One region of the Streptomyces sp. NPDC049040 genome, then DNA from elsewhere that is predicted to be linked to it. Evidence: riboswitches for the same ligand, from Rfam matches in the RefSeq annotation. Region 1 holds a riboswitch; each other region holds the start of a gene.

Region 1 (4,056 bases):
CCCGGCCTGATACCGCCCTTCCGGCGTGGCCCGACCGGCCGCCCGCGGCGGACCGGGTCACCAGGTTCCCCACGCCCCTACGGGGCGCTCCGCGCCGCTAGGCTGGGGCCGCAGAGACCCTTACACCACCAGGAGTGTGGACCATGAGCGTTGTGAACCCGGCAGGTGACGAGACCGGGGCACTGCGGACGTGGCCCGACGTACTGTCCACGCTGATCGCGGGGCGGGACCTGGAGGCCGACGACACGGCCTGGGCGATGGACGCCGTGATGCGCGGTACCGCGACCGACGTGCAGATCGCCGGGTTCGCGGTGGCGCTGCGGGCCAAGGGCGAGACCGTCGAGGAAGTCACCGGCATGGTGCGGGCGATGTACTCGCACGCCAGGACCATCACCGTGCCGGGGCCCACCGTGGACATCGTCGGCACCGGTGGCGACCGGGCCAAGACGGTCAACATCTCCACCATGTCGGCGATAGTGGTCGCCGGCACCGGTGCGAAGGTCGTCAAGCACGGCAACAGGGCCGCGTCCTCCGCCAGCGGTGCCAGCGACGTGCTCGGGCAGCTCGGGGTGAACCTGGACCTGACCCCCGAGCGGGTCGTCGAGGTCGCGGAGGAGGCGGGCATCACCTTCTGCTTCGCGGTGCGATTCCACCCGGCGCTGCGCCATGTCGCCACCGCGCGGGCCGAGTTGGGGGTCGCCACCACCTTCAACTTCCTCGGCCCGCTGACCAACCCGGCCCGGGTGCGCGCGCAGGCCACCGGGGTCGCCGACCTGCGGATGGCCGCGATCATGGCCGGGGTGCTGGCGGAACGCGGCTCGTCCGCCCTGGTCTTCCGCGGCGACGACGGCCTGGACGAGCTGACCACGACCGCCCCCTCGCAGGTGTGGGTGGTCCGTGACGGCAAGGTCACCCAGCACTCCTTCGACCCGCGCGACATCGGGATCGACCTGGTGCCCATCGAGGCGCTGCGCGGCGGCGACCCGTCCTACAACGCCGACGTCGCACGGCGGCTGCTGGCCGGCGAGACCGGGCCCGTACGGGACGCGGTGCTGCTCAACTCGGCGGCCGCGCTGGTCGCCCTGGACCCGGGCACCGGCACGCTCGAGGAGCAGCTGGCCGCGGGAGTGGCCACCGCGGCGCGGTCCCTCGACTCAGGCGCCGCCGCCGCGGCGCTCGAACGCTGGGCCGCGGCCACCAACGCCTGACCGCACCGCAAGGCGCCGTCCGAACCTCGGACGGCGCCTTGCGCGTACGGCGTCCTGTGGCAGAATCCCTTCCAGGTCACGAGTGACAGCGCAAAGGCCCCGGCTCGCTGTCCGGCAACCCTCCGTCCGAGGCGGGGTGCCCCGGGTGATGACCGGGCTGTGGGCAGCGAGGCTCGCAGCAAGCCGGACAACGGGAGTTCTTTCATGCGCAAGCGAATGCGATAGGGCCTTTCGGCCCCGGTTCCGCCATACCGCGGTGCCGCAGTGCACCGGTCCCTCGTCCGCCCGCTGCCGTCCGACCGTCGCGTAGCGCCTCGCCAGGCGCGCGGCGCTGTCACGTGCCTTCCTGCTGCCAGGAGCCTGCCATGACCTTTTCCGTGACCACCCCCGTCGCCCCCTCCGATGCCGCCGCAAGCCCCGAGCCGGCCGCCGCGCCGCTGCCCGTGCTCGGCCGGGACGTGTCCGTGCCGCTGGTGACCGGCGGCGAAGTCACCTACGCCGCCCTCGACTACGCCGCCAGCGCCCCCGCGCTCCAGCGGGTGTGGGACGACGTGGCCGCGTACGCCCCCTACTACGGCAGCGTGCACCGCGGCGCCGGCTACCTCTCCCAGCTGTCCACCGAACTCTTCGAGCAGAGCCGGGCCACCGTCGCCGGCTTCCTCGGCTGTCGACCCACCGACGAGGTCGTCTTCACCCGGTCCACCACCGACTCGCTGAACCTGCTGGCCGCGGCCCTGCCGGCCGGTACCCAGGTCTTCGTCTTCGAGACCGAGCACCACGCGGCGCTGCTGCCCTGGCAGCGGGCGCGGGACGCCCAGGTCACCTTCCTGCCCGCGCCGCACACCCCGGAGCAGGCGGTCGCCGCCCTCGACGTGGCACTGCACGGGGCGCCCAAGGGGCCCAAGCTGGTGTGCGTCACCGGAGCGTCCAACGTCACCGGCGAGCTGTGGCCGGTACGCCGGCTGGCCGCCGCCGCGCACCGGCACGGTGCCCGCATCGTGCTGGACGCCGCACAGCTCGCCCCGCACCGCCCGGTGGACATCGCGGAACTCGACGTCGACTGGGTCGCCTTCTCCGGCCACAAGCTCTACGCGCCCTTCGGTGCCGGGGTGCTCGCCGGGCGGGCGGACTGGCTGCGCGACGCCGAGCCCTACCTCGCGGGCGGCGGCGCCACCCGCTCGGTGGTCCGGCGCCCCGACGGGCAGGTCGACGCCGAGTGGCAGCAGGGGGCCGCCGCCAGGCACGAGGCCGGATCGCCCAACGTCATCGGGGCGTACGCCGTCGCGGCGGCCTGCAAGGCACTGACCGAGGCCGGGTTCGACCGGCTGGTCGAGCACGAGGAGCGGCTGCTCGCCCTGCTGCGGGACGGGCTCGCCGCGATCCCCGAGGTGCGGGTGCTATCGCTTTTCGGCGCGGACGCCGACCGGGTCGGCGTGCTGAGCTTCGTCGTCCAGGGCTGGAACAGCTCGCACCTCGCCGCGGCGCTCTCCGCGGAATACGGCATCGGGGTGCGGGACGGACTCTTCTGCGCCCACCCGCTGGTGCGGCACCTGCTCGGCGGTGAACCCGAGGACCCCGGGGCCTGCGGCTCCCCCGAGGAGCTGTCCTTCAACGCGGTCCGGGTCAGCTTCGGCGTCGGCACCCCGCCCGAGCACGTCCTGCGCTTCGTCCGCGCCCTCGGCACACTCGTCCGTGAGGGCGCCTCATGGACCTACCACACGGAAAACGGCCGCTGCGTGCCCTCCCCTTCCGCCTAGGACCCGGGACGCACGCGTCCCCCGGCGCCCCCCTGCCGCGGGCTGGGGGCGGATGCCGCGGACGTCGCCATACAGGGGCGCGGGGAACGGCGCGGGCAACCGACCACCGGCCGGTCGGTCCGGATCAGACCGATCAGCCCCCTCGGGCCGGTGACAACCCGCGCCCCGGTGGGGGCTGGTCGTCGTGACGCGACGGTGCGTGGGGGGCGCCCGCGCAGGTCAACGCCCCCGGGGGGAGTGGCTAGGAGTCGAGCCCGATCGCGAACGCGGCCTCCAGGTCATGCTGCGAATACGTGCGGAACGCGACATGCGTGTCGGTGACCTGCACCCCGGGGATCTTGCTGATCCGCCCCGGGATGATGTCCGCCAGGTCGTCATGCCGGGCCACCCGCACCAGCGCGATCAGATCGTACGTACCGGTCACCGAGTACACCTCACTGACGCTGTCCAGCGCGGCGATCTCCTCGGCGATCTCGGGGATCCGATCCACGGTGGTCTTGATGAGCACGATCGCGGTGATCACGACTGAACGTCTCCTTGGGTGGTCCCGGCAACGACGCCCAGCTTAGACCGGGGCCGGTGGCAGGCCCACGCCCAGCAGAAGCCGAAGGCGAAGCCCACCACGTGGGCCAGGTAGGCCACCCCGGGGCCGCCCGCCGCGGTCTGTGCCGCGAACCACTGCAGGACGAACCAGAAGCCGAGCACCATCCAGGCCGGGAAGCGCAGCGGGACGAAGAAGAGGAAGGGGAAGAGGCTGGTCACCCGGGCCTTGGGATAGAGGTAGAGGTAGGCGCCGAGTGCCCCGGAGATCGCTCCCGACGCCCCGACCAGGCTCTGCGTGTCGTCGGCGTGGGCGAGGGCGAAGCCGTAGGTGGCCAGGCAGCCCGCTGCCAGGTAGAAGAGCGCGAAGCGCAGCCGGCCCATGCGGTTCTCGACGTTGTCGCCGAAGACGTAGAGGAAGAGCATGTTGCCGATCAGGTGCAGCCAACTGCCGTGCAGGAACATCGAGGTGAAGACGGACAGGAAGGGCGCCTTGGCGTAGTCGGGCGGGGCGCCGCAGCCGGCGGGCAGTCCGAGGCCGGCCGCGGGCA
Region 2 (4,056 bases), on a different contig from region 1:
GGCTCGGACACCGTCACAGCACGGCGGCCAGGAAGGACCTGGCCCGCTCGTGCCGGGGGTCGGTCAGGACGTCCGCGGGCGCGCCGGACTCGATGATCCGGCCGCCGTCGAGGAAGACCACGGTGTCGGCCACCTTCCGGGCGAAGCCGATCTCGTGGGTGACGACGATCATGGTCATCCCGCTGAGCGCCAAGTCCTGCATCACGGCGAGGACTTCGCCGACCAGTTCAGGGTCGAGCGCGCTGGTCGGCTCGTCGAACAGCAGCAGCCGCGGCTCCATGGCCAGCGTGCGGGCGATGGCGACCCGCTGCTGCTGGCCGCCGGACATCTGCCGGGGGTAGGAGTCCTCCCGGCCCGCGAGGCCGACGCGTGCCACCAGTTCGCGGGCCCGGGCGACGGCGTCCTTGCGCGACAGGCCGCGTACCGCCACCGGCGCCTCGATGATGTTCTCCAGCACGGTCATGTGCGGGAAGAGGTTGAACTGCTGGAAGACCATGCCCACATGGGCGCGCTGCCTGGTGACCGACCGGGACCGCAGCTCGCGCAACCGGTTGCCGTCGCGGCGGTAGCCGACGATGTCGCCCCCGATCTCGACGAAGCCGGCGTCCGGCCTCTCCAGGTGGTTCACGCAGCGCAGCAGCGTCGACTTCCCGGAGCCGGAGGGCCCGAGCAGCACGGTGACCTCGCCCTCGCGGACGTCCAGGTCGATGCCGTCGAGGACGGTGTGGGCGCCGAAGCTCTTGCGCAGCCCGCGGATGCGCACCAGCGGGCGCTCGCCGCCGGTCATGACAGTCCCGCCAGGTCGGTCCTGGCCCGGCCGAAGAGCGGGATGTTGGACCGCGTCACCTGCCACAGCCCGCGGCCCTGGCGGCTGCCCGGCCGGTTGCTGCCGCGTGCGTAGTGGCGCTCGACGTAGTACTGCCCGATCGAGAGCAGGCTGGTCAGGATGATGTACCAGAGGGTGGCGACCAGCAGCAGCGGCATGATCAGGAAGTTCTGGTTGTAGATCAACTGGGTGGAGTACAGCAGGTCCTGGACGGCGATCACGCTGACGATCGAGGTCGCTTTGAGCATGCCGATCAGCAGGTTGCCCGAGGCGGGCACGATGGCCGGCATGGCCTGCGGCAGCACGATCCGGCGGAAGATCCGACCGTCGCGCAGGCCGAGTGCCTTGGCGGCCTCGCGCTGCCCGGGGTCGACGGACAGGATGCCGCCGCGGACGATCTCCCCGGAGAACGCGCCCACGTCCAGGGTGAGTCCGATGTAGGCGGCGAGGATGCCGCTGAACAGGTGCGCGGTCCCCATGCTCGCGAACTCGGGGCCAAAGGGCACGCCCACCGACAACCTCGGGTAGAGGGAGGCGAGTTCGTACCAGAAGAGGAGCTGCACCAGTGGCGGGACCGAGCGGATCAGCCAGACGTAGCCGAAACTCAGCCCCCGCAGCACCGGGTTGCCGGACAGCCGCATCGCGGCGATGCCGATCCCGAGCAGGTAGCCGCTGGTCATCACCGCGGCGGTGAGCCAAAGGGTGAGCACCAGGCCGTGCAGGATCGAGCCGCGTAGGAAGTACCGGCCGACGACGTCCCACTGGAAGCGGTGGTTGGCCACCAGGGTGTGCACCAGCATGGCGAACAGCACCAGCAGCACCGCGGCGGAGATCCACTGCCCGGGGCGGCGCAGCGGGACCAGCCGGGCGGCCAGCAACTCCCCGTCCGCCGGTCGGCTGTCCAGGGCGTGCGGTGGCCGCCGGCCGGACGCCGGCTCGGTCGGGTCGGGCGGGGGATGACCGGGCGCGGCAGTGGCCGGCCCGGAGAGGTCGTGCTGGGTCATGAGGGGTCCCGTCTCGTCGGGGAGCGCGGCAGCGCGCGGCGGCGCGGCACCCCGCACGGGGGCACCGGACTGCCGCTGGGGCTACCGGGAAAAGGGTGGAAGGAGGCGGCGCCGCGCACGGCGGGTCCGCGCGCCGGTCACCGGGCGCACGTCAGGATGCCGTGGACGGGCGGGAGTTCGGGGCCGGCCGGACAGCGGGCCCGCAGGCGGTCAGTGGACCGCGGTCGTTTCCGGACACAGGGCGCTGCTGACACGCAGCAGATCGACGTGCCGCCGGGTCACCCGGGTCCTGAATGAGCCATCGGGGGACGACTCGCGGTCGCGCTGTGCCGCGTCCATGTCCATCCCCTCGCTCTCTTCGAGTCGCACTCGTCGGCCCTGTTCGAGGGCCCCATGCCTACAGCACGTTAACCGCAGGGCAGCGGCCAGACAATCCCCCGACGGCTCCGGCGGCCGGGAAGCGACGGGTGTCACTCCTGGCCGGAAGGGATTGTGTTCGACGGCGCGGCGGAGTTACCGTGCTTGCAGGTCATGAGCGTCAGCAACCAAGGCCCTGGCCTGCTGACCGGCAACCCTCCGTCGCGGCGGGGTGCTCCAGGTGACGACCCGGCGGGGCCGACGACGGCCCGGCAAGTGCGAACCCGGCAGGCGTGAGCCGCTCGGGACGGGGAGGTGACGAGGTGCCGGAGACCACCGAAAAGCCGCTGCCCTCCATCGCCATGTTCTCGCGCCGGCACATCGACCTCCAGCGCGTCGCCGGCGCACTGTGTCCGGGCCGCTGAGGCAGTACCGGTCACCGGCCACTGCCACACGTCCCGTGCCATTGCGGTGACCGGGAAGGTCCACCCGCTCGCGACGTCCCGCACGGCGCCGAGCGGCGCCGCCGGATCAGTCGCGTAGGCCCACCACCGGGCCGATCCGGCGCCCGCGCCGCACCGCACACGACACCGCGAGCCTCCGGCACACCTTCCCGGTCACCGCACCGGCCCGGCTCCACGCCCCTCCTCCTTCGCTGAACCCCGCCGGGCCCACGCCCGGTGCGGGCCTTGTTCGGCATGCCTGCCACGGCGGTCGGCATGCCACCGCGACGGCTGTCCGCCTGCGCTCCGTCCGACCAGGAAGCGGTACGCCCATGTCCCGATCCCCCTCTCTCCTCCACCTGGCCGTCGCGCTGGACGGTGCCGGCTGGCACCCGGCGGCCTGGCGGGAACCCGATGCCCGCCCCGCGGACCTGTTCACCGCCGCCTACTGGGGCGGCCTGGCCGCGCAAGCCGAGCGCGGCCTGCTGGACTTCGTCACCATCGAGGACTCCCTCGGCCAGCAGTCCACCCGCTTCACCGGACCCGACGGGCGCACCGACCAGGTGCGCGGCCGGCTGGACGCGGTGCTGACCGCGGCCCGGATCGCCCCGCTGACCGAGCACATCGGGCTGATCCCGACCGCGGTGGTCACCCACACCGAGCCCTTCCACCTCTCCAAGGCCGTCGCCACCCTCGACCACGTCAGCGGCGGCCGGGCCGGCGTGCAGGTCCGGGTGTCGGGGCGGGCCGACGAGGCCGCGCACTTCGGCCGCCGCGAAGTGCCCCGGCTGCCCGTCGCGGAGCTGGACTCGCCCGCCGGACTGGCGCTGCTGCACGAGCTGTTCGGCGAGGCCGCGGACTACGTGGAGGTGGTGCGGCGGCTCTGGGACAGCTGGGAGGACGACGCGGAGATCCGCGACGTGGCCACCGGCCGCTTCATCGACCGCGCCAAACTGCACTACATCGACTTCGAGGGACGGCACTTCAGTGTCAAAGGCCCCTCGATCACCCCGCGGCCGCCGCAGGGCCAGCCGGTCGTGGCCGCGCTCGCCCACCGCGCCGAGCCCTTCCGGCTGGTCGCCACGTCCGCCGACATCGGCTTCGTCACCCCGCACGACACCGCGCAGGCGGCGGCGATCGTCGACGGGATCCGTACCGAGCAGGACCGGGCCGGCCGGGCCGCCGAGACCGTGCACGTCCTCGCCGACCTGGTGGTCTTCCTCGACGAGGAACCCGGCCGCGCCGCCGAGCGCAGGGCGCGGCTGGACGCCTCGCTCGACGAGCCGTACACCGGCGACGCCCTGGTCTTCGCCGGCACACCCGCGGAACTGGCCGACCTGCTGGCGGAGTTCGCCCGCAGCGGGCTGAGCGGCTTCCGGCTGCGGCCGGCCACCCTGCCGTACGACCTGGCGCAGATCACCGGCGG
Region 3 (4,056 bases), on a different contig from region 1:
TCGGTGGCCGAACGCGCCGATCTCAGCCGGCCAGCCGGACCATGTCCGCCTGCGGCCCCTTCTGACCCTGCGAGATCTCGAACTCGACTCGCTGGCCTTCTTCGAGGGTGCGGTATCCGTCCATCTGTATCGCGCTGTAGTGGACGAAGACATCCGCACCACCGTCGACCGCGATGAAGCCGTAGCCCTTCTCCGCGTTGAACCACTTGACGGTGCCCTGAGCCATTCCTAACTCCCCTATTACTGGCCCTATCGCGGCCCCGCGCTCCGCGGTGCCGGGTCAGACCTCACCCCCAGCAGGGGTGTGCGCCGGAACGCGTCGACCGCGGCTGAATGTATCTGCACGGATGCCGTCTGCAACAGGTCAATTGGACGAGAATTCTGGGCGCGACCCATCGGAAATAAACCAGGAAAAAATGATAATGCCGGGCAACTCGGACCGGACATAAAGGGCTTAGCGGGCTTATCGCGAGCGACTTTGGCGATAAATCGCCGCACCAGCCGATCATCGGGGATCCGGGAGTGCCACGTGCCTCTGGCAAATGTACAGGGATTCAACTACCGCCCCACAGGCGGGCGCCCCACCCGGGACGAAAGCAGTTCCCGGGTGGGGCGCAGGTTAAACGTCAGAGCTTCTGCGGATTCCTGTCAGATCAGGTACGGTGCCGGCTCAGCCGCCCGCGACCGCCGGAATGATCGAGACGCTGGCACCGTCGGGTACGGCCGTGGCAAGACCCTCGGAAAACCGGACATCATCATCGTTGACATACACGTTCACGAAACGACGGAGCTTTCCGGCGTCGTCGAGAACCCGCGCGGAAATACCCGCATGATTCTTTTCCAGCGACTCGATCACCGCGGCGAGCGTCTCACCCTCGGCCTGGACCTCGGCCTTGCCGCCGGTGTAGGTGCGAAGGATCGTGGGGATGCGTACGGAAGCACTCATGCGAGGCCAGCCTCTCGGAAAGCGGCAACGGTGGGACGGATGGTCGCGGTCGGCCCGGTGGTCGGGGACACCGCGTCCAGGGTCTTGAGCCCGTCGCCGGTGTTCAGCACGACGGTCTCGGCAGCCGGGTCGAGCTGCCCGGTCTCGATCAGCTTCCTGAGCACCCCGACGGTCACCCCGCCTGCCGTCTCGGCGAAGATGCCCTCGGTGCGGGCCAGCAGCTTGATGGCGTCCACGACCTGCTCGTCGTTCACGTCCTCGACCGCGCCGCCGGTGCGCCGAGCGATGTCCAGCACGTAGGGGCCGTCAGCCGGGTTGCCGATCGCCAGCGACTTGGCGATGGTGTCCGGCTTCACCGGGCGCACGACGTCGTGCCCGGCCTTGAAGGCCGCGGACACCGGCGAGCAGCCCTCGGCCTGCGCGCCGTAGATCTTGTACGGCTTGTCCTCGACCAGGCCGAGCTTGATCAGCTCCTGGAGGCCCTTGTCGATCTTGGTGAGCTGCGAGCCCGAGGCGATCGGGATGACCAGGTTGTCCGGCAGCCGCCAGCCGAGCTGCTCCGCGATCTCGTAGGCCAGCGTCTTGGAACCCTCGCCGTAGTACGGCCGCAGGTTGACGTTGACGAAGCCCCAGCCCTCGCCGATCGGGTCGCCGATCAGCTCCGAGCAGAAGCGGTTCACGTCGTCGTACGAACCCTCGATCGCGACCAGCTCGCCGCCGTAGACCGCGGCCATCACGACCTTGCCCTGCTCCAGGTCGTGCGGGATGAACACGCACGAGCGGAAGCCCGCCCTCGCGGCCGCGGCGCCGACCGCGCCCGCCAGGTTGCCCGTCGACGAGCAGGACAGCGTGGTCAGGCCGAAGGTCCGGGCGGCCTCCAGGGCGATCGCGACGACCCGGTCCTTGAAGGAATGCGTCGGGTTGCCGGAGTCGTCCTTCACGTACAGGCCGCCGGTGATGCCCAGCTCGCGCGCCAGATTGTCGGCCTTGACGAGCTTGGTCCAGCCCGGGTTGAGATTCTGCTTCTCGGTCACATCGGCCGGCACCGGCAGCAGCGGTGCGTAGCGCCAGATGTTCGCGGGGCCGGCCTCGATCCGCCGGCGCAGGCCCTCGGGGTCGCCGAGCGGCAGGTCGTACGCCACCTCGAGCGGCCCGAAACACTCCTGGCAGGCGAAGATCGGGCTCAGCGGGAAGCGGGTGCCGCACTCCCGGCAGGACAGCGCGGCAGCTGGCCCGAAGGCGTCCTGGTGGGGGTTTTCCGCAGCGGCGGAAGTGGTGCCGGCGACAGTCTGCACAGCCATGGTGGCGAGGCCCTTTCTCCTCATCTTCCTCGCGGCGGACATCGCCACAAGACGGAATTGGCACCTTCCCCACCATGACCTCGCGGTCGGCGGGAGGGTTGCCGGGGCTTCAACGGGCCGTTCCCTCTGCCCCTCTGGATGAGCGGTATGGCACCGGACTACGGGGTCCGGGCGTTTGTCCTGCCGCGCCACCCCGGCATGCGGGGCGCACAGGCGTTGTTCAAGACTGTAACCGACAAGGGTGACGGTGGAGACAGTCGTCCGAACCGCGAGATGGATCACACAGGAGACGCGCAAGGTGCTGGAAGAGGTGGAACGCTGGCTGGCCGCCCGGTCCTGGTCGGCCGGCGACCGTCCGCTCGACGTGCTGCTCGACGCCAAAAAGGCGGCAGGGCCGGCCGGGACCATCAGTGTGGTCCTGCCCGCACTCGACGAGGAAGCCACCGTCGGCGACATCGTCGCCGTGATCCGCCGCGACCTCATGACACCCGACGTCCCGCTCGTCGACGAGGTCGTCGTCGTCGACTCCGGCTCCCGGGACGCCACCGCCGAAGTCGCCGCCGACGCCGGGGCCACCGTGGTGCGGCGCGACGCCATCCTGCCCCGGCTGCCCGCCGTGGCCGGCAAAGGCGAAGTGCTCTGGCGGTCCCTGCTGGTCACCAGCGGGGAGATCGTGTGCTTCGTCGACGCCGACCTGCGGGAGTTCGACTCCCGCTTCGTGTCAGGGATCGTCGGGCCGCTGCTCACCGAGCCCGACGTGCAACTCGTCAAGGCCATGTACGACCGGCCGCTCGAAGCCGGCGGCTCCATCGTCCCCGCAGGCGGCGGCCGGGTCACCGAACTCGTCGCCCGCCCGCTGCTCAACCTCCACTGGCCGCGGCTGGCCGGTTTCGTCCAGCCGCTCGGCGGCGAATATGCCGCCAGGCGGTCGCTGCTGGAAAAACTGCCCTTCCCCGTCGGCTACGGGGTCGAGCTGGGCATGCTCGTCGACTCGCTCGCCCTCGTCGGGCTCGACGCCCTCGGGCAGGTGGACGTCGGAGTGCGGCACCACCGGCACCAGGACGAACAGGCCCTCGGGCGGATGGCCGCCGCGATCTACCGCACGGCGCACCTGCGGCTGGGCCGCGACCCGCTCGTCCGGCCCCGCCTCACCCAGTACGGCCGCGCGTCGTCCGGGTTCGTGCCGTCGACACATGCGGTCGACACCGTGGAACGTCCACCGATGCTGGACGTCCCCGAATACCTCCACCGCCCCGCGGCCTGACCCCGCCCCGTCCCCCCTGCCCGCGGGGGGGCGCCCTTGCGGAAGGCCGCAACCCCCAGGGGTGCCGGGGGCGCCCTTGCGGACGAGGGCAACCATCAGGGGCGCGGGGAACGGCGCGAGCAACCGGCCACCGGCCGGTGGTCCGGGGGCGACAGCAACAGCCCCCTCGGGACGGAGACGACCCGCGCCCCGGTGGGGGCTGGTCGCGCAGTTCCCCGCGCCCCTGGGGTGGTGCGGTTCGTCGCCACACGACGGCCGTACGCGGCTGGCCGCGCAGTTCCCCGCGCCCCTTTCGGGCGCCCTTGCGGAAGGCCGCAACCCCCAGGGGTGCCGGGGGCGCCCTTGCGGACGAGGGCAACCATCAGGGGCGCGGGGAACTGCGCGAGCAACCACCCACCGGCGGTGGTCCGGAGGCGACAGCAACAGCCCCCTTGGGCCGGAGACGACCCGCACCCCGGTGGGGGGCTTGTCGCGCAGTTCCCCGCGCCCCTGGGGTGGTGCGGTTCGTCGCCACACGACGGCCGTACGCGGCTGGCCGCGCAGTT

The links. Region 1 has a riboswitch for S-adenosylmethionine ahead of ACGFMP_RS08690 (aminotransferase class V-fold PLP-dependent enzyme). Riboswitches for the same ligand answer to the same signal wherever they lie in the genome.
Region 2: it holds a riboswitch for S-adenosylmethionine, as region 1 does, so the genes downstream of both, ACGFMP_RS24000 (putative leader peptide) here and ACGFMP_RS08690 (aminotransferase class V-fold PLP-dependent enzyme) in region 1, are expected to answer to the same signal.
Region 3: it holds a riboswitch for S-adenosylmethionine, as region 1 does, so the genes downstream of both, thrC (threonine synthase) here and ACGFMP_RS08690 (aminotransferase class V-fold PLP-dependent enzyme) in region 1, are expected to answer to the same signal.

The regions. Positions count from the first base shown of each region.
Region 1 covers NZ_JBICTO010000002.1:855,334-859,389, forward strand. Annotated here, with positions in the region: gene trpD (anthranilate phosphoribosyltransferase) at 144-1,208, shown strand; SAM riboswitch class IV at 1,283-1,399, shown strand; gene ACGFMP_RS08690 (aminotransferase class V-fold PLP-dependent enzyme) at 1,574-2,965, shown strand; gene ACGFMP_RS08695 (Lrp/AsnC family transcriptional regulator) at 3,207-3,488, opposite strand; gene ACGFMP_RS08700 (rhomboid family intramembrane serine protease) at 3,485-4,056, opposite strand, start outside.
Region 2 covers NZ_JBICTO010000010.1:27,662-31,717, forward strand. Annotated here, with positions in the region: gene ACGFMP_RS23985 (amino acid ABC transporter ATP-binding protein) at 14-766, opposite strand; gene ACGFMP_RS23990 (amino acid ABC transporter permease) at 784-1,830, opposite strand; gene ACGFMP_RS23995 (putative leader peptide) at 2,041-2,175, opposite strand; SAM riboswitch class IV at 2,358-2,472, shown strand; gene ACGFMP_RS24000 (putative leader peptide) at 2,511-2,612, shown strand; gene ACGFMP_RS24005 (LLM class flavin-dependent oxidoreductase) at 2,963-4,056, shown strand, end outside.
Region 3 covers NZ_JBICTO010000012.1:20,663-24,718, forward strand. Annotated here, with positions in the region: gene ACGFMP_RS26200 (cold-shock protein) at 23-226, opposite strand; gene ACGFMP_RS26205 (MoaD/ThiS family protein) at 671-946, opposite strand; gene thrC (threonine synthase) at 943-2,271, opposite strand; SAM riboswitch class I at 2,265-2,392, opposite strand; gene ACGFMP_RS26215 (glucosyl-3-phosphoglycerate synthase) at 2,546-3,511, shown strand.